3 regions of the Mesorhizobium sp. M0862 genome follow, and region 2 is predicted to be linked to each of the others. Evidence: predicted binding sites of a transcription regulator. Region 2 holds the regulator's gene; each other region holds the start of a gene.
What was found. The regulator LexA, encoded in region 2, represses DNA repair genes until DNA is damaged. The targets are predictions, from matches to a motif close to TGTTCNNNNTGTGTTCNG.
Positions count from the first base shown of each region.

Region 1: the regulator LexA is predicted to act here: its motif matches at 4,368-4,385, upstream of NKI15_RS29510 (putative DNA modification/repair radical SAM protein).
Region 3: the regulator LexA is predicted to act here: its motif matches at 4,406-4,423, upstream of NKI15_RS18635 (helicase-related protein).

Region 1 is NZ_JAMYOJ010000032.1:9,678-16,389, reverse strand. Features, by position in the region: gene NKI15_RS29530 (WD40 repeat domain-containing protein) at 1-821, shown strand, start outside; gene NKI15_RS29525 (hypothetical protein) at 823-1,275, opposite strand; gene NKI15_RS29520 (aspartate aminotransferase family protein) at 1,431-2,816, shown strand; gene NKI15_RS29515 (glutamine synthetase family protein) at 2,882-4,267, shown strand; gene NKI15_RS29510 (putative DNA modification/repair radical SAM protein) at 4,387-5,622, shown strand; gene NKI15_RS29505 (UdgX family uracil-DNA binding protein) at 5,625-6,712, shown strand, end outside.
Region 2 is NZ_JAMYOJ010000031.1:39,464-46,175, forward strand. Features, by position in the region: gene kynU (kynureninase) at 1-814, opposite strand, end outside; gene NKI15_RS29380 (GntR family transcriptional regulator) at 983-1,747, shown strand; gene lexA (transcriptional repressor LexA) at 1,953-2,735, shown strand; gene NKI15_RS29390 (ComEC/Rec2 family competence protein) at 2,729-5,185, opposite strand; gene arr (NAD(+)--rifampin ADP-ribosyltransferase) at 5,292-5,708, opposite strand; gene gltX (glutamate--tRNA ligase) at 6,171-6,712, shown strand, end outside.
Region 3 is NZ_JAMYOJ010000011.1:214,770-221,481, forward strand. Features, by position in the region: gene fdxA (ferredoxin FdxA) at 1-29, opposite strand, end outside; gene NKI15_RS18630 (RNA-binding S4 domain-containing protein) at 283-669, opposite strand; gene NKI15_RS18635 (helicase-related protein) at 745-4,251, opposite strand; gene phbB (acetoacetyl-CoA reductase) at 4,945-5,670, opposite strand; gene NKI15_RS18645 (acetyl-CoA C-acetyltransferase) at 5,800-6,712, opposite strand, start outside.

The sequences.
Region 1 (6,712 bases), on a different contig from region 2:
TCCATGACGCCGCCAACGACCGCCTGATCACCGGCGGCGAGGACGGCAAGATTTTTGCCGTTGCCGCCGGCGGCAATGTCAGCGAACTCGCCAGCGTGGGCAAGAAGTGGATCACCAGCGTTGCCGCCGGGCCGCAAGGCGCTATCGCCTATGCCACAGGCAAGACTGCCTTCGTGCGCTTTGCCGACGGCAAGACCAAAGAGTTTGCCCATCCACGTTCGGTCGAGGGGCTGGCCTTCTCCCCCAAGGGCATGCGCTTCGGCGTCGCCCGCTACAATGGCGCGACGCTGCATTTCCCGGCCGCCGAGGGCAGACCGGTGGAGCTGGAATGGGCCGGCGCCCATACCGGCGTGACCTTCTCGCCGGATGGCGCCTTCCTCGTCACCACCATGCAGGAAAACGCGCTGCATGGCTGGAAGCTCGCCGACGGCAAGCACATGCGCATGACCGGCTATCCCGGCAAGGTCAAAAGCCTGTCGTGGAGCGTGAAGGGCAAGTGGCTGGCGAGTTCCGGCGCGCCGGCGGCGATCGTCTGGCCGTTTTCGGGCAAGGACGGCCCGATGGGCAAGGCGCCGCTGGAGCTCGGCACGCGCGGCAACGCCATGGTGACATCGGTTGCCTGCCATCCGAGCCAGGATGTCGTCGCCGTCGGCTATGATGACGGCATGGTCATGGCGGTGCGCTTTACCGATGCCAAAGAGGTGCTGTTGCGCCGCCCAGGCATGGGCGCCATCACCGCGATGGTGTGGGACAAGGAAGAGCGCCGGGTCGCCTTCGGCAGTGCCGCCGGCGACTGCGGCGTCATCGACATCTCGGCGTGACCTATTCGGCTCCGCACGACACCTTGCCGGTCAATTCTTTCGGCTTGCCGTCCTGTTCCGTGTCGGCGGCGTTGTCGTAGACGGCAAGCGTGTACCGGCCGCCATAGACGCCCTCGTCACTGGTCTTGGTCAGGATCGTCAGTTCGACAGAGTTGAATTTATCTCCGAGCTGATGCTCGTGGTAGATGTTCAGCCGCAACTCCTTGACGTCCAGCCAGTACTGGGTGAGGTCGGAATCCTCGAAGACGGTCTTGCGCAGACTGTCGCCTTCCGGCCGGCCAAGTATCTCGAGATCGCCGCGAAAATTGAAGGTCGGGCCGCCCATACCTCTGGTGACCCCGGCGCCGACCTCGAATTGCACCGCTTTGTCATCGACGGAACACCAGACGCCGCCCGATGCGGAAGCCGCAGCGGCCGACAAGAGTAGCGCAATAGCGCAGATGATCGTCCGCATTTTTCTCCCCAAACCACAGACCCGATCGCATTGGCGCCCGACTGCGCCGGAAGGTCAAGTCTGCCGAACTTGCTGCTGACCCAATGCAGCGCACCAACACGGCCAATTGCGGTTGCCGTCGCCAATTGGGTAGTGTGCCGGCCGAGAGGGATTTCATGCACAGCACGAACAGTTATTCAAAGGCGTCCATCGGCGGTATCAGCCGTGACCGCATCGCTGCATTGCGGACAAGCGAGGCGAACACCTTCCGCAAGGCGCGGCCGAAATCGCAGGCCAAGGTCGGTAACGGCCTGCCAGGCTTCTTCGGCGGTGTGCCGATGCACTGGATGAACGACTGGCCGACGCCATTCCCGATCCTGGTCGAAAGCGCCAAGGGCGCCGCCATCACGGATATCGACGGCAACAGGCTGGACGATTTCTGCCTCGGTGACACCGGCTCGATGTTCGGCCATTCGCCGCCGCCGGTGGCGCGCGCCATCCGCCGCCAGGCCGGGCGCGGCCTGACCTATATGCTGCCTTCGGAAGATGCGCTTGCCATCGGGCCGCTGCTCACACAGCGTTTCGGTCTGCCGTTCTGGCAGATCGCCACCACCGCCACCGACGCCAACCGCTTCTCGCTGCGCGTCGCCCGCGCCGTCACCGGCCGCGAAAAGATACTGGTCTTCAACGGCTGCTATCACGGCTCGGTCGACGAGACGATGGTCCGGATGGTCGACGGCAAAGCTGTCAACCGGCCCGGCCTGGCGGGCGAATTCCGCGACCTGACCAGGACGGCGAAGGTCATCGAATTCAACGATGTTGCTGCACTGGAAGCGGCGCTCGCCGACCGCGATGTCGCCTGCGTCATCGCCGAGCCGGTGCTGACAAATTCCTGCATGGTGCTGCCCGATCCGGGTTTTCACGACGCGTTGCGCAAACTGACGCGCGCGGCCGGAACGCTGCTGCTGATCGACGAGACCCACACCATCTCGACCGGCCCAGGGGGCTACACCAGAAAATTCGGGCTCCAGCCCGACCTTTTCGTGCTGGGCAAGCCGATCGCCGGTGGCGTGCCGGCAAGCGTGTGGGGCATGAGCGACGAGGTCGCCTCGCGCTATGCCGACTACAATCGAACCAAGGAGCCGGGCTATTCCGGCATGGGCACGACGCTGTCGGCGAACCCGCTGCAGTTCGCAGCCATGCGCGCAACGCTCGAAGAGGTGATGACGCAGGAGAATTATGCCCGGGCGGATCGCCTGGCCCTGCGGCTCGATGCAGGGCTGACCGGCGTCATCGACCGCTACAATCTGCCATGGCATGTCGCCCGTGTCGGCGCCCGCGTCGAGTTCATCTGCGCCCCCGGCCCGCTCAGGAACGGCGCCGAAGCCGAGACTGCGCATGCGCCGGAGCTTGAGGCGGCTATCCATGTCGCGCTGGTCAACCAAGGCGTGCTGATCGCGCCTTTCCACAACATGATGCTGATCTCGCCAGCTACCACCGCCACCCAGGTCAACCGGCTGATCACCGCCTTCGCCACGGTTGCGGCAAGGCTGACGGCATGAGACAAGCAGCCAACAAGCAGGCGATCAACAAACAGGCGCCAAAGCAAACCTTGAGTACAGTAATCATGACTTCACCTTCGGGCTCGACGCCCGCCGAGGCGCAAGCCTTTCTCGCTGCTCATCCGGAAATCGAAGCCTTCGATATCGTCTTGACCGACGCCAACGGCGTCGGCCGCGGCAAGATCGTGCGCCGGCATGAGCTGAAAAGCATCTTCGAGGGCGGCCGCCACATGCCGATCTCGATCCTCGGCCTCGACATCACCGGCGAGGATGTGCACGAAACCGGGCTGATCTGGACGACAGGCGATGGCGACCTCAGGGCCTGGCCGATCCCCGGCACGCTGGTGCCGCTTTACGGTACCAACCCGCCGCGCGGCCAGTTGCTGATGGCGATGTACCATCTCGAGGGACAGCCAATGTCGTCGGACCCACGGCTGGCGCTGGCCAGGCAGGTCGACATATTGGCCGCCAAGGGCCTCTATCCCGCCGGCGCCTTCGAGCTCGAATTTTTCCTGCTCGCCAATGAGCGCGATGCCGACGGCAAGGTGAAGCCGGCGGACGCGGTGCTCGACGGCCGCCGCTCGGCCAAGACGGAAGTCTATTCCGTCGACCATCTGCACGGCATGGAGCCGCTGTTTTCCGACATCTATGCCGCGGCTAAGGCGCAAGGCATTCCGGCCGAAACGGTGATTTCCGAATACGCGCCCGGCCAGTACGAGCTGACGCTGAATTACCGCAAGGATGTCATGCGGGCGGCCGACGACCTCGTCATGTTGAAGCGGCTGGTGCGGGCGCAGGCGCGCCGCCATGGTGTTACCGCCTGCTTCATGGCCAAGCCGATCGAAAAATATGCCGGCTCCGGCATGCATTTCCATGTTTCGCTGCAGGACAAGAACGGCCGCAACGTTTTTGCCGAAGCAGGCGGCGAAAGCTGGTCGCTGCCGCTGCTGCAGGGGCTCGGCGGGCTGATCCAGACCATGGCCGAATCGATGCTGGTGTTTGCGCCGCACGCCAATTCCTGGCGGCGCTTCGTCTCGCAGTCCTATGCGCCGGTGGCGCCGACCTGGGGCGTCAACAACCGTTCGGTGGCGCTGCGCATCCCGGCGGGCGACGCCAAAAACCGGCGCATCGAGCACCGGCCGTCGGGTGTCGACGCCAATCCCTACCTGATCGCGGCAACGGTGCTGGCCGGCATCATCAAGGGTCTGGACGAAGGCCTCGACCCCGGCCCCGAAACCACTGGGAATGGCTATGAAGCCGCCGTCACGCGCACGACCATGCCGGTCGACTGGCGCGCCGCGATCGAGGCGGCGCGGGCCTCGAGCTTCCTGAAAGAGGCGCTTGGCGAGGATCTGCATCGCACCTTCGTGGCGATCAAGCAGTCGGAGTATCTGCGCGTCGCCCGCACCGTCAGCGAGCTGGATTACCACCTCTACCTCCATGAGGTCTGAGAGACCGCCTGGAACTCGGGCAGTCGTCCTGCTAGCCCGACGATCAGGCGGCGATTACTTTTTCGCCGCCTGCATCAAATGAGGTGGCGCTGCAGCCTTCAAGAACATATCATGAACGGATGAGCGCACCCACCGTCCGTGAAAAGCTGGCAATCCTGTCTGACGCCGCCAAATACGATGCTTCTTGCGCCTCGTCCGGCTCGGCGAAGAAGGATTCGCTCCAATCCGGCGGTATCGGCTCCACAGAAGGCATGGGCATCTGCCATTCCTACGCGCCGGATGGCCGCTGCATTTCGCTCCTGAAAATCCTGCTCACCAATTTCTGCATTTACGATTGCAGCTACTGCATCAACCGCTCGTCATCGAATGTGCGCCGCGCCCGCTTTAGCATCGACGAGGTGGTGAAGCTGACCATGGACTTTTATCGGCGCAACTACATCGAAGGCCTGTTCCTGTCCTCCGGCGTCATCCGTTCGCCCGACGAGACCATGGCCGAGATGGTGGAGGTGGCGCGGCGGCTGCGGCTGGACGAAAAATTCTCCGGCTATATTCATCTGAAGACCATTCCGGAAAGCTCGGCCGAACTGGTCGAGCAGGCCGGGCTCTACGCCGATCGGCTGTCTATCAACGTCGAACTGCCGACCGATGAGGGCGTCAAGAAACTGGCGCCGGAGAAGAAGCCGGAAACGATCCGGCTTTCCATGGCGAACCTGCGCCGGAAGATGGAGGAAAAGGCCGAGCCGACGCTGAGGACCAAGAAGCGCGAACGCTTTGCGCCCGGAGGTCAGTCGACGCAAATTATTGTCGGCGCCGACAAAACATCCGACGACGGCATTTTGCACACCAGCGCGCGGCTCTATGGCAGCTATCACCTGCGGCGCGTCTATTATTCCGCCTTCAGCCCAATCCCGGATTCGTCATCGTCGCTGCCGCTGCAAAAACCGCCGCTGATGCGCGAGCACCGGCTCTATCAGGCCGACTGGCTGATGCGCTTCTACGGCTTTTCGCAGCCGGAAATCCTCGCCGGCAGCAGCGACGGCATGCTCGATCTCGCCATTGACCCCAAGCTCGCCTGGGCTTTGCGCAATCGGGCGAGGTTTCCCGTCGACATCAACCGCGCCGACCGCGAAGCGCTGCTGCGGGTTCCGGGTCTGGGCACCAAGGTGGTGGCGAAGATCCTTGAAACCCGCCGCCACCGACGCATGCGGCTGGAAGATGTCGGACGGATCTGCCATTCGATCGCCAAGCTGAGGCCCTTCATCATCGCCGAAGGCTGGTCGCCGGGCGGACTCACCGACAAGACAGGCCTGCGCGACACGATCGTAAAGTCCTGCGAACAACTGTCGCTGTTTTGACCATGCAGCCGGCTCAGCTCGACCTTGCCCGATACACTGTCCGGCTAGCGAGCCAGACCGATTTCGCCGGTTGGCGCGATGCGGCACGGCGTCTGGCGCTGAATGAGGTCCGACCTGAGGATATTAGTTGGGGTGTCGGGTCCGACGCCAATGATCCTCAAGATGCCTTGCCGGCGGTGCCAGAGGGCGCGCAGCTTACCGTCCCGCGCGAGTTCATCGCCCATGCCGAAACCGCCTTCTGCCACTCCGACCCCGGCCGGTTTGCCTTTCTCTACTGGATGCTTTGGCGCCTGCGCACCGAGCCGAAACTGCTGGCGATCGCATCCGATCCCGACACCAGGCGGCTCGAAGCCATGGAAAAGGCGGTGCGGCGCGACGGCCATAAGATGCATGCCTTCGTACGCTTCCGGAAGATCGGCGACGGCGAGAACGAGCGCTACGTCGCCTGGTTCGAGCCGGAGCATTTCATTGTCGAGCGCAACGCGGATTTCTTCGTCCGGCGGTTCACCGGCATGCGCTGGACCATCCTGACGCCCTATGCCTCCGCCGACTGGAACGGCGAAAGGCTGGCGATCGGGCCGGGTGCGGCCAAGGGCGATGCACCTGATCAGGACGACACCGAGGCGTTGTGGCTGACCTATTTCGAAAACATCTTCAACCCGGCGCGGCTCAAGGTGAAGGCGATGCAGAAGGAGATGCCGAAGAAATATTGGCGGAACCTTCCCGAGGCCTCGCTCATTCCAGATATGATCGCAGGAGCGGACGAGGCCGCCAGGGATATGATTGCCAGACTGCCGACAACGCCGGCGCCGCACCACGCCAAGCTGCAGGCAAGACATTGGCCGAAGCCCGAGCCGGCCGAGGCGCCGGATGAAGACGATGCCAAGACGATTTCCGATTTGCGCGAGGCTGCAAAGGGTTGTCGTCGCTGCCCGCTCTGGCGCGACGCGACACAGACCGTGTTCGGCGAGGGGCCGGATGACGCCAAAGTGGTCTTCGTCGGCGAACAACCTGGCGATCAGGAAGATCTCGCCGGCAAACCTTTTGTCGGGCCAGCGGGCAAAGTGTTCGATGCGATTCTCGATGACGC
Region 2 (6,712 bases):
TGCCGACGGCAAAGCCCTGCTCGAAGGCAAAGGGCCGCGCATGGCCCCACCAGCCGCTGAGCGGCTGGTGGGCATCGTCATGGTGGCGCTCGGCCGCGTAGATGAAGGCTGGCGAGCCCGGGCCGCCATTGAGGTATTTGTAGGTGCAGCCGACGGCGAAATCGGCATTGGCACGGTCAAGTTCGACCGGCAAGGCGCCGGCCGTGTGGCAGAGATCCCAGATGATCAGCGCGCCGGCGTCATGTGCCTTGCGCGTCAGCGCCGCCATGTCGCGCAACTGGCCGGATTTGTAGTTGACGTGGTTGACCAGGATGACGGCAACGCTGTCGTCGATCAGCTCCTCGATTGCGGCCGCGTCGACGCCCTCCAGCCGCAGCCGCGTTCCCGGCCGGGTCGAGGCGACGCCTTCGGCCATGTAGAGGTCGGTCGGGAAACTGTCGCCCTCGGCAACGATGACCGACCGATCCGGCCGCATGCCGAGCGCTGCGTGCAGCAGCTTGTAGATGTTGATCGAGGTTGTGTCGCAGACCACCGTCTGCCCATCAGCCGCGCCGATCAGTCGCCCGAGCTGATCTCCGAGTTCCACCGGCATGTTGAACCAGCCGGCGGTGTTCCAGGCGCGAATGAGGTCGTGCGCCCATTCCTGCGTGGCGGCCTGCTGCAGTTCGCTGAAGACGACCGCTGACGCGGCGCCCAGGGAATTGCCGTCGAGATAAATCACGCCTTGCGGCAAGACAAAGCGTTCACGCATGGAGCGCAGCGGATCGGCGGCATCCATTGCTTCGATTGTAGCGAGATCGGGTGTCGTGCTCATGATCCGGCGCCCCTCCATGGACAAACGCGCGCGGCGGAGCCTGCCGCCCAAACATGCCGGCGATCTTGAGTGGTCGCCCTTGAACTGTCAAACATTATATATAATTCACCCATTGAAAGGCTTTGATATATAATGATCCGCCCGAGCGTTTATGTCTGATGGATCACGATGCTGGATGACGAGCAGACCTCGAAGACGGAAGTGGCCTATCGCCTGCTCAGGCGCGATATTCTTGCGACCCGGCTGGCGCCTGCCGCGCCGTTGAAGCTGAGCACGCTGCGCAACACCTACGGCATCGGCTGGACGCCGTTGCGCGAGGCGCTGTCGCGGCTGGAGGCGGAACGGCTTGTGACCGCCATCAGCAACCGCGGGTTTGCGGTCGCTCCCGTCTCTCGGGCGGAGCTCGAGGATTTGGCACGTGCGCGGCTGGTGGTCGAACTGCCCCTGCTGGTGGAATCGATCGAGAAGGGCGACCGTGAGTGGGAAGACGCGGTCGTTGCCGCCCACTATCGTCTCTCACGGTGCGGGTCTGTTCTCGACGATCCATCGGATGATGCGGTCGACGCGTGGTACGAAAAACACGATGCCTTCCATGCGGCGCTGCTCAGTGCCGCGACATCCAGCTGGCTGCTGCGCTTCAATGCAACGATTTCCGACCAATTGCATCGCCATCACCGCTTTCTGGGTCTGGCCCCGACGCTGCGCGCCGCCGCCGGCCGCACGGACGGACACCGGAAGGCCGTGGCGGCCCTGCGCGACGCCGTGGCGATCGAACACCATACCGCCCTGATGGAAGCGGCCCTCGATCGCGACGTCGAACGTGCGAAAACTCTGATGACCGCTCACATCGGCTACACGCTGCGGGTCTATGCCCAGAGAGAACCCCGCGCGGATGCTGCGCAGCCCCGTCCGAAAAGGAAGCGGCGATCGTAGCCGACGACGCAGGGCACTTTGTCTTCGTTTCACCCCGTTGCTGGCAACTGGGCGCAGGCGGCGCTCGCAGCGCCGAACGTTACGCTGAACAAAACGTCAACACATTCATTAAACTTTAAAAGGTTGCGGAACACAACTGGAACAGATAGTGTTTGTTCTGGGTTTGTTTTTTCTGATTCTGGTTTCAGAACCCTTGGGGGCCGCGATGCTGACGCGCAAACAACATGAGCTTCTGATGTTCATCCATGAACGCCTGAAGGAGAGCGGAATCCCGCCGTCCTTCGACGAGATGAAGGAAGCGCTCGACCTCGCCTCCAAGTCCGGCATCCACCGCCTGATCACGGCGCTTGAGGAGCGCGGTTTCATTCGCCGGCTGCCGAACCGGGCGCGCGCGCTGGAAGTGCTGCGGCTGCCCGACTCGATCGCACCAGGCCTCAATGCGGCGAGGAAGTTTTCGCCGAGCGTCATTCAGGGCAGTCTTGGTCAAACCGGCCAAGGGCAAGGCGGCCAAGGACAAGGCGCGTTGGGCCAAGGCGGTCTCGGCCGCCAGATCAAGCCGGGCTCGCCGTCGCGTTCGATGTCGGCCGGCAATGACGATGCCGTTTCCGCGATTTCAATCCCGGTTATGGGACGCATCGCCGCCGGCGTGCCGATCGACGCCATCCAGCATCAGACCCATTCGATCTCGGTGCCGCCCGATATGATCATGGGCGGCGAACACTACGCGCTCGAGGTCAAGGGCGATTCGATGATCGAGGCCGGCATTTTCGATGGCGACACGGTCATCATCCGCAATGCCGACACAGCCAGCCCCGGCGAGATCGTGGTGGCGTTGGTCGACGATGAGGAAGCGACCCTGAAACGCTTCCGCCGCAAGGGCGCCTCGATCGCCCTGGAAGCCGCCAACCCGGCCTACGAGACCCGCATTTTTGGACCGGACAGGGTGAAGGTGCAGGGCAAGCTTGTCGGATTGATCCGGCGCTACTGAGCCGGCTTGGGTTTGTACTTTTCACGCTGGTTGTAAGGCGGCAGGCCGCGCGCTTCGCGGGAGAAGCGGCGTTGCTCGTGCCAGGGGCGATACGGCTTGTCGACGGCGAAGCGGATGGTTGGCGCTGCAGCTGCCGATTGCGGATCGAAGAAGACGGCGGCGCTGCCGTCGCGGGCCAGCTGTTTCTTCGTCACGACCAGCACCAGCGGGTCGCGGCACGGATTGTAAGCGGTGGCGTCATCGATGACGATCAGGCTCGCGAAGGCACAGGCCGGCCGCGCCGTCTTGCGGTCTTTCGCAAGCGCTACAATGGCTCCGGAAGGGTGCCGGGCGATACAGAGATCGCCGGTGCAATAGAAGGGCGAGCCGGGCGGCAGATCGAGCGGATCGAGATCGAACCGCGTATCTGTTGCCTCGAAAATCTCAGGTGGGATAATGGTTTCGGCCCGCAGCGCCCGTTTCCAATTGTCCGTGGTGAATTCGTTGGAGCGTTCGCGGTTGAGGGCGAGTTCGCCGCCACCGATCGGCATGGCCACCAGATGCGCATCCTCGGATATGAGCACGTCTGGCGTAAGCACCTGCGGCACCGTCAACAGGCCGGCCAGCGCGAAAGGCACGGCCGCCAACCTGAGCCAGGTGGTGGCCATGGTGGCGATGACGAGGGCGACCGCCACTAACAGCACCGAGCGGATGGAGATCAGCCCGACGGCGTCGACCGGCGAGCGCTCGGAAATCCAGGCCGATATAGCGATCATCGCCATCAGACCTTTGCCCATCACATAGAGGAACGGCCCGTCGGCGCCGAACGGCATCGCCAGTGCGCTGAGCACGGCAAAGGGCATGACGATCAACGAAACAATCGGCATCACGGCCAGATTGGCGATCAGGCTGAGCGGCGACACACGCTGAAAATGCCAGATGGCGAACAGCAAGGTTGCACTGCCGGCGATGATCGAGGTCATTGCGAGGCCGCCCATGGCCAGCGCGAATTTTCGCGACAGGAAGCCGACGAAGGAGCGCTTTGCCGGCGGCGTTCTCACCTTGTCGGCGCGGTAATCGGCCCAGCCGGCATAGGCGCCGACAAGGGCGGCAGTGGCGGCAAACGACATCTGGAAGCTGGGACCGACCACCTCGTGCGGCGACACCAGGATGACGGCAATGGCGGAGATCGCCAGATTGCGCATGGTGAGTGCGGCGCGATCAAACAGCACGGCGACAAGCATGACCGCCAGCATGATGAAGCTGCGCTCGGCGGCAACCACGACGCCTGAAATAACGAGATAGGCGGCGATCGAGACAAGCGCTGCCGCGGCCGCATATTTCTTCACCGGCCGGCGCGAAGAGAAATCGGGAAACAGCGCAAAGGCGCCACGCAGCAACGCCATGATGGTGCCGGCAACCAGCGCCATGTGCAGGCCGGAGATGGAGATGATGTGGTAGATGCCGGTGCGCCGCATCGCTTCGTTGACCTCGTCCGGGATGCCGGCGCGCACCCCGACAATCAACGCCGCGGCAATCTCGCCTTCGGCGCCACCGATCTTGCCCCTGATATGGTCGGCAATGTTTTCGCGCGCGTTCTCGATTGCCGAGGAGAGCCGTGCGGTCAGCGGCGGCGGTCCCTGCGTAGCAATGGTTTTCGGATTGCCGAGAAAGAAGCCGCTGCCGCCGATACCGGTGAAATAGCTGTCGAAGGAGAAATCGTAGCTCTCCGGCCGCACCGGACCGGTCGGCGGCAACAGCCTGGCATAGCCGGTGATCAGGGAGCCGGCGGTCATATCGGCGGGAACGGTCCGCGCCGAGAGCCTGACCCGCTCCGGGGCGTAGCGCAGCTCGGGGTAAGCGGTCGAAACCACGTCGAGCGTCAGCCTGATGCGGCCGCTTTCCATCTGTTCGAGACTGACGACGCGGCCGGTCAGCCGTGTCTGAATCTCGGAGCCGAGCATCTGCGTTCCGGCGCGCCAGGTCTCGACCTTGGCGGCGACGACGCCGAGCGCGCACAGCATCGCGGCCATGCAGAACAGATGCGTCCTCGGCCGCGATCGCGTGGCGACAGCGCAACATGTCGCCAGCACCACAATGGCGATTGGCTGCGCAAAGCCCGGCTCGCCGGCCAGCGAGAAGTAGACGATGACGCCGGCTGCCAGGAAAACCGGGACCAGCAGGAAGGCGACGCCCCGGTCGAGCTCCGTGTTGGCGGCCACGGCAAGGCTGCGGCGGAGCGCGGGCCATGACGGGCGGCGAAGCCGTCTGCGCAGTCGGGCGATAGATCCGGGCGCTGTGACTTGCGCCGGCAACGCGTCACCGGGCAGCGCGGGCGCTATGCCGGGATGCGGCTCAGGCAGCGCGAGGGGCAGCGGCTCGGCATAGGGACTATCGGCAAACAGCGAGCGTTCGCTGACGCCTGCCTCGGCGCCTTCGCCTTCCTTCGTGCCCCGGCCACGTCCAGCCATCAGGTCTGCCCCTTGCGCCCCAGACCTCCTATGCTACATGAACGCGCAAAGCGCGAAAGTCCGTGCGGTCGCGTCCACCGCGCCGGAATTGACCCGCCAAGGACGCTCAATCCTCAATCATATCCCGGCCCTCCGCCCTCAGGCGAGCAAGCCCATCGTGCATTGCCTTCAATTGTTCCGGTGTATGACCCTGCCATTCACCGAGTTCACCCAGGATGAGCAACGGACCACGGGAGCGGTAGGATTTCGTCGGATTACCGGGAAATTTTTTGTCGGTCAGGTTAGGGTCATCCATAAAAAACCCCGTCGGCTTTACGATGTAAATCCTTTGACGACCGTCACCCGTTGCAAGCTCTGCTCCCCAGATGGCGGCTTCCAGTGTCTGGGTGAAATAGATCCATGACAGTGGTTTACCTCTGAAATTGGAAGGGTGGCCGACGCTCAGCAGATCCCCGGGTTTCAAATCCGCCCGGGTACCATGGTAGAACGGATCACCCTCCGTATGGTCGGCGTTTTCGGTCATCGGTAGTCCTTCTTTCAATCATGCCTCCTTCGTGGCGAGACCGGCCTGCACACAGTTGCGGTGTTCACGATAATGATTGCAGAAAGGTCAATATGCGTGACCAAGCCAACGCTGTCACGGCGGCGTTGTAGTCGGGCAGTGCCGCATCCGTGAAGAAATGTCCGCTCGTCAGAGGGGGCTACCACCGTCGCAGCGATGTTCCAGGCACTGTGACGGACGCTGCAGCCGAATGAAACCCAGACATTGACGCTGCTGCCAAACGAGGTTGCGCGGAGGGTGCGAACAGATTTTGTGCTACAAGGCTCCAGCGCCAGTTGACGCAACCGATAATTGCCGACGTGCCCCGGCCACGTCCAGCCATCGGGTCTGCCCCTTGCGCCCCAGACCCCCTATGCTACATGAACGCGCAAAGCGCGAAAGTCCGCGCGATCACGCTCCGCTTTCCAAGGTTCCAAGAGTTCCATGTCCGACACGGTCGTCACCCGTTTTGCCCCCTCGCCCACCGGCTATCTGCATATCGGCGGCGCGCGCACGGCGCTGTTCAACTGGCTGTACGCCAAGCACACCGGCGGCACGATGGTGCTGCGCATCGAGGACACCGACCGCGAACGCTTCAACGAGGCGGCGACACAGGCCATTCTGGATGGGCTGACCTGGCTCGGCCTTTCCTGGGACGGTGAGGCCATATCGCAGTTCGAGCGCGCGCCGCGCCACCGTGAGGTGGCCGAGGAGCTGGTGCGCCTGGGCAAGGCCTATTACAGCTACGAGACGCCTGCCGAGCTCGAGGCGATGCGCGAGGCCGCACGCGCCAAGGGTCTGCCGCCGCGCTACAACGGCCAGTGGCGCGATCGTGCCCCCTCGGAGGCGCCTCCCGGCGTCAAGGGCGCCATCCGCATCAAGGCGCCGACCGAGGGCGAAACCGTGGTGCACGACCGTGTGCAGGGCGAGGTGCGCTTCCCCAACAAGGACCTCGACGATTTCATCATTCTGCGCTCGGACGGCAA
Region 3 (6,712 bases), on a different contig from region 2:
ATGCAGTTGTCGGTCACGACATAGGTCATTGGTCGGCTCCGGGACGTCCCGTTCTTGCTAGAGCGACGTGCGTCCAATTGGACGCACAAAGTACGCTCTGACACTTTGAATCTGCGCATCGTGCCTTCCGAAAAATCGATTTCCGATTTTCGGGCCGATGCGGCGGCTTTTTTGGTGAGGTAACGCCTTTGCCTGCCGCTTGCAAGGGCAGCCATTGCAGGCGGGGCCCGCGTGTCCGGAATGAAATTCCAGACCGCCGGCATGGCGCAGACGGCCAAGGCTTCAGTCTTCGCCGAACAGCCGGTCGGTTTGCCTGCGCTCTTTCTTGGTCGGCCGGCCGCTGCCGGCGTCGCGCAGCGCCGGAATGGCATCGGCAACAGCCTCGCCTTTCGGCGCCGGCGGCGGGGACATGTCCTCGTAGAGCGTGCGCGCTTCCTCGGCCGGACCGCGCCGCACGCCGGTGCCAAGCACCTTCCAAATGAAAATGCGGCGCTCGTGCGTAATGGTCAAAACGTCGCCAGGCTTGACCAGATCGGAGGCCTGCGCTGCTTTGTCGCTGTTGATGCGGACGCGTCCGGCGACAACCAGCTTGGCCGCCAGCGAGCGCGATTTTATCGCGCGCGAAAAGAACAGCCACTTGTCGATGCGCTGACGACCTTCAGCAACCATCGCAGCGAGTTATTTCTTGTTGGAGCATGATCTTGTCCGAAAACCGGTTCCACTTTTCGGGATCATGCTCAGAGCTTACTTCTTCAGCTGGTCGCGCAAGGCGGCGAGCTTGGCGAAGGGCGAGTCCGGATCGAAGCGCGCAGGGCGTTCCTCGCGTGGCTTGGCTTGGAAAGCCGGCTTGGCGCCTTGCGGTCCGCCTTTGCCTTCCGGCCTGCCGCCTTTCCAGTCAGGCCGGCCCTCGCGCGGACGCTCGCCTTGCGGCTTGCCGTCGCGGCGCTGTTCGCCCTCGGCCTGCGGCTTGGGCTTGAACTTCGAACGGTCGAAGCGTGGCTTGGCGGCACCGTCGCGCTGGTCGCGCCGGCCCTGATAGGCCGGCCGTTCGCCCGGTGCCGGCTGTCCGCCGGCAGCGTCGGCCGGCGCATCGGCGCGGCCAGCCTGGCCGTTACGCGGGCGATTGTCCCGGCCTTGACGATGGCGCGGGCGCTGCTCGAAACGACCCTGCCGCCACAGCAAGATGGGCTTTGGCGCTTCGGCCTCGGGGACAGGCTCAGCGCTTCCACCCTCCCCCTCGTGGGGAGGGTCGGCGCGCAGCGCCGGGGTGGGGGCAGCGCCGGCGTCGGCGGTTGCGCCTGCATCGGCTACGCGGTCTGCACTATCGGTTTCGTCAGCGCTGTCACCCCCACCCGCGTCGCTTCGCGCCGCGACCTCCCCCATCGAGGGGGAGGTAAAAGCGTCGGCGCTTTCGGTGACAGTGTCGTCAGCCTCTGCAACGGCCGGAGCGTGTTCTTGCGCTGCAGGCTCTGCAGTTGTTTCGTCGATGGCTGGGACCTCGGCGGTAGCTTCAACGGCCGCAGCTGGGTCCGAACCCTCGGCAGGCGCTTCCGGCTGAGCGTCTGCAACAGCCTCCGATGCGACTTCGGCAACGGGCTCCTCAGCCGCAACCTCAGTGGCGGAAGCCGCATCCGGCTCCGAACTGTCGGTCGGCGCTTCAGCGACAGCTTCGCCTGCAGCGGCTTCCGCCGTCTGGGCCTGCTCGGCCTTCGCTGCCGCTTCCGCCAGCTTTGCCGCCGCGGCTTCCCGCGCCGCGTTGTCCTGTGCTTCCAGCCGCGCCTTGACCTCTGCCGGCGGCTTCGGCTCGGCGCGATAGCCGAGACCTTTCAGGATCTCTTCCATGTCGTCGGCGGTGGCGCCGAGGATGGACATCATCGGCGGCGTCACCATGAAGGACTGGCCGTCATAGGCGCCGTCCGGGCGCTGTCCCAGACCGGGCCTCCAGTTGGTCGCAGGCCGGATCAGGTCGGCCAGCCGTTCCAGAATGTCGATGCGCACGGCGCGGCGGCCGAGATTACGGTAGCCGGCGAGCTTGTAGAAGCTCTTGTCGAAAGCCGGATCGATGACCACCGAGGTGCGGCCGGAGGCCAGCGCGTGCACGACGTCGCCAAAGCCGGGCTTGTCCTTGCCGTCGTTCTTCAGCGCCCACAAAAGCGTGATCAGTCCGGCGGGCGCCGGCTTGATCAGCGCCGGCACGAAGACGTGGTAGGCGCCGAAGCGCACACCGAGCCGGCGCAAGGCGGCGCGACCCTCCTGGTCGAGCGACTTCATTTCCTCGGCGATGTCGCGGCGGTTGATGAGGCCGAAATGCTCGACGAGCTGGAAGGCGATGCCACGGCCGATGCCGGCGATCTGCTCGGCATTCTTCAAGTCGACCAGCGGCTTCAGCAAGGATTCGATCTGGAAATTGACGAAGCGCTCGGCGCGCGCGGCGACCTTGTCGCGGGCGGGACCGGTCAACTGCTCGTCGGCCAAAAGCACCAGGCGCGGCTTCAGCGCGTCCTCGCCGGCAACCAGCGTGCCGATCGGCGCGCCGATCCAGCGCAGCGTGCCGTCGGAGCCAAGCGCAAGGTCGCCATTGGCGCAGGCGCCGAAGCGTTCGGCACGTGCCTCGAACTCGGCGGCCAGCGCTTTTTGCGCTGCCGTGCGCACGGCCTTGGCGTCTTCGCCGCCGGCGCTCTGGTCGGCGGTGAAACGGAACCCTTGCAACTCGCCGACATGATGGCCTTCGACAAGGACGGTTCCGGTAGGACTGATTTCGGCTTCAGGCATTGTATTTTCTCTAAGGCGCCGCATGAGGACGGAAGTCCTGCGGTCTACAAACCGTTTCGTCAACCGCTCATGCAGCGCATCCGACAATCTGTCTTCGATTTCGCGCGTCTTTTCCCGCCAGTGTGCCTGATCGGCCAGCCAGCCCGGCCGGTTGGACACGAATGTCCAGGTGCGGATCTGCGCAATGCGGTGCGACAGCGTGTCGATGTCCCCCTCGGTCGTATCGGCGCGGCGCACCTGCTCGGCCATGTAGTTCTCGTCGACATGGCCGTGTTTGGCGAGGTCGGTGTAGATAGAAGCGATCAGGTCGGAGTGCTGGGCCGGCGCGATCTTGCGGTAGTCCGGCAACGCGCAGGCTTCCCACAGCAGCGCGACGCGCTTGGCATTGGTAGCCAGCGCGCGGATGTCCTCGTCGCGGGAGAGATGTTCGAGCGCCTGCGCATCGACCGCCGGCAGCGCGCGCGTCAGGCCTTCGACCGGCGCGTTGGCCTCGATCGAGCGCTTCAGCGCGTCGAGGCTGGCGAAGTCGAAATGCGCGGTGCGCCATTGCAGCACCTTCACCGGATCGAACTCGTGCCCCTCGATGCGCTTGACCAGTTCCTCGTCCAGCGGATCGACCTGGCCGGTGACGCCGAAGGTGCCGTCGCGCAGATGCCGGCCGGCGCGGCCGGCGATCTGGCCGAGCTCGGCCGCCGTCAGGTTGCGGTACTGGTAGCCGTCGAATTTGCGGTTCTGGGCGAAGGCGACATGATCGAGATCAAGGTTGAGCCCCATGCCGATGGCGTCGGTGGCGACGAGATAGTCGACGTCCCCTGCCTGGAACATTGCCACCTGGGCATTGCGGGTGCGGGGCGACAGCGCGCCTAGCACGACCGCCGCTCCTCCTTGCTGGCGGCGGATCAGCTCAGCGATGGCATAGACCTCGTCGGCGGAGAAAGCGACGATCGCCGTACGCCGCGGCAGGCGGGTCAATTTCTTCGAACCGGCATAGGCCAGGTGCGACAGGCGAGGGCGCGTCACCACCGAGACGCCTCTCAGCAGCTTTTGCAGGATGCCATGCATGGTGGCCGCGCCGAGCAGCAGCGTTTCCTGGCGCCCGCGCAGGTGCAGGATTCGGTCGGTGAAGATATGGCCGCGCTCGAGGTCGCCGGCGAGCTGCACCTCGTCGATGGCGACGAAGGCAACGTCGGTCTCGCGCGGCATGGCTTCGACGGTGCAGACCGAATATTTCGCGCCGGGCGGCTGGATTTTTTCCTCGCCGGTGATGAGCGCCACCTTGTGGGCGCCGACCTTTTCGCAGACGCGGGCATAGACCTCGCGCGCCAGAAGGCGGAGCGGCAGGCCGATAATGCCGCTCTCATGCGCCACCATGCGCTCGATGGCGAGATGGGTCTTGCCGGTGTTGGTCGGACCCAGCACGGCAGTCACGTCGCGGCCCGACAGGATCAGCGGCTCGGTGTGTTTCGGCTGGATGTTCATCGGCCTGGAGATGAGGCTTTCTGCATCGTGTTGTCGGGAGCGCGCCTCGCGTGGCGCGTATGACAGGCGACACATAGGGATTTCAGGCGCGAAGCGAAAGCGGAATGTTCCGGCCGGCAATCCCACGGTCGTCTTTGAGGTCTCAATTAACAGTTGGAACGAGTCTGGAACGAATCGGCGACGAATCAGTGACTCCGGCAGATTCAGCTTTTGTTCACGGCTACATGTGGATTTTGCGAGCCTGAGTCTCACCATATGCTGAATCGCGGAAACTGGCCCGATTCCTGCAAGGCGACCATTGGCGTTAACCTTTGCCGGCGGGGCATCGTCGTGATCCGATACGCCTCGGCCAAGATTATGAAATTGTTGAATTTTCTTAATCGGCCTTAACCATTTGCCGGTGATTTTCGGCCTTGGTCGCTAACGTTGCGCTAAAAGCCGGAACGAATCGGCGATGAATCAGCGATGGCGGGATTTTCCTGGTTTGTTCACCCCAACATGTTGTGTTATCCACAGCTTGTCCACCGAGAATTCACAGCTTGCGAACCGGGTTTTGCACAGGGCGCCTGGAAATCGTTAATCTTTGCGTGCCGGAACGGGTCAATGTCTAGCGCGCAGCCCGGGAACATCGCCGGCCGGCGATGAAAGAACGGGCCATAAGCCGGCCCGTCCTACCGGGCGAAATGCTGTCGTTCAGGCGAAATACTGGCCGCCATTGGCTGTGATGGTCGAACCGGTGATGAAGCCGGCGTCTTCGGAAGCGAGGAAGACGACGCAACGCGCGATCTCTTCCGGTTCGCCGAGGCGGCCGACCGGAATCTGCGGGATGATGCGTTCATTCAGCACCTTCTGGTCGATCGCCTTGACCATCTCGGTGGCGATGTAGCCGGGGCAGATGACATTGACTGTGATGCCCGCGCGGGCGCCCTCCTGCGCCAGCGCCTTCGAGAAGCCGATGTCGCCGGCCTTTGCGGCGGAATAGTTGACCTGGCCGGCCTGGCCTTTCTGGCCGTTGATGGAGGAAATGGTGATGACGCGGCCGAATTTGCGGTCGCGCATGCCGCCCCACAGCGGATGCGTCATGTTGAAGACCCCAGACAGATTGGTGTCGATGACTTCCTTCCACTGCTCGCGCGTCAGCTTGTGGAACATGGCGTCGCGGGTAATGCCGGCATTGTTGACCAGCACCGAGACCGGGCCGAGATCGGCCTCGACCTGTTTGATTCCGGCGGCACAGGCGTCGTAGTCGGCGACCGACCATTTGTAGGCCTTGATGCCGGTTTGTGCGCTGAACTTCCCCGCTGCCTCGTCATTGCCGGCATAGTTGGCGGCAACGGTGTAACCGGCATTCTTCAGGCCGATCGATATGGCGGCGCCGATGCCGCGCGATCCACCGGTGACGAGCGCTACTTTGGTCATTGAAAGTTCTTCCTCCCTTTGGTCGGAAGAAGGGAATAGGGAGTAGGGAATAGCGAGTAGGGATCGATATCCCGCCGCGCTGCTCCTTCTTCCCTATTCACTACTCCCTATTCACTACTCACTTCTTGTTCACAGCGCTTCCACGCACAGAGCGACGCCCATGCCGCCGCCGATGCACAGCGTGGCAAGGCCCTTCTTGGCGCCGCGGCGGCGCATCTCGAAAACCAGCGTGTTGAAGACGCGGGCGCCCGACGCGCCGATCGGATGGCCGATGGCGATGGCGCCGCCATTGACGTTGACGATCGACGTATCCCAGCCCATGCCCTTGTTGACGGCGCAGGCCTGCGCGGCGAAGGCTTCATTGGCCTCGACAAGGTCGAGGTCCTTGACCGACCAGCCGGCCTTCTCGAGCGCCCGCTTCGAGGCGGGAATAGGTCCGGTTCCCATGATCGCCGGATCGACGCCGGCCGTCGCCCAGGATGCGATGCGCACCAGCGGGGTGATGCCGCGCCTTGTGGCTTCAGCCTCGCTCATCAGCAGCGCGCCGGCGGCGCCGTCATTGATGCCCGACGCGTTCGCGGCGGTCACGGTGCCGTCCTTGTCGAAAGCCGGCTTCAGCTTGGACATGGCGTCGATGGTGGCGCCGTGGCGGATGTACTCGTCCTGGTCGACGACAGTGTCGCCCTTCCTGCCCTTGATCGTGAAGGCGACGATCTCGTCCTTGAACTTGCCGGCCTTCTGCGCGGCCTCGGCCTTGTTTTGCGAGGCCAGCGCAAACTGGTCCTGGTCGTCGCGGGTGATCTGGAACTGGCGGGCGACGTTCTCGGCGGTGTTGCCCATGTGGTAGCCATTGAAGGCGTCCCACAACCCGTCCTTGATCATGGTATCGATCATCTTGTAGTCGCCCATCTTGACGCCGGCGCGCAGGTGCTCGGCATGCGGCGACAGCGACATCGATTCCTGGCCGCCGGCGATGATCACCGTGGCGTCGCCGGCGGCGATCTGCTGCATGCCGAGCGCGATGGCGCGCAGGCCAGAGCCG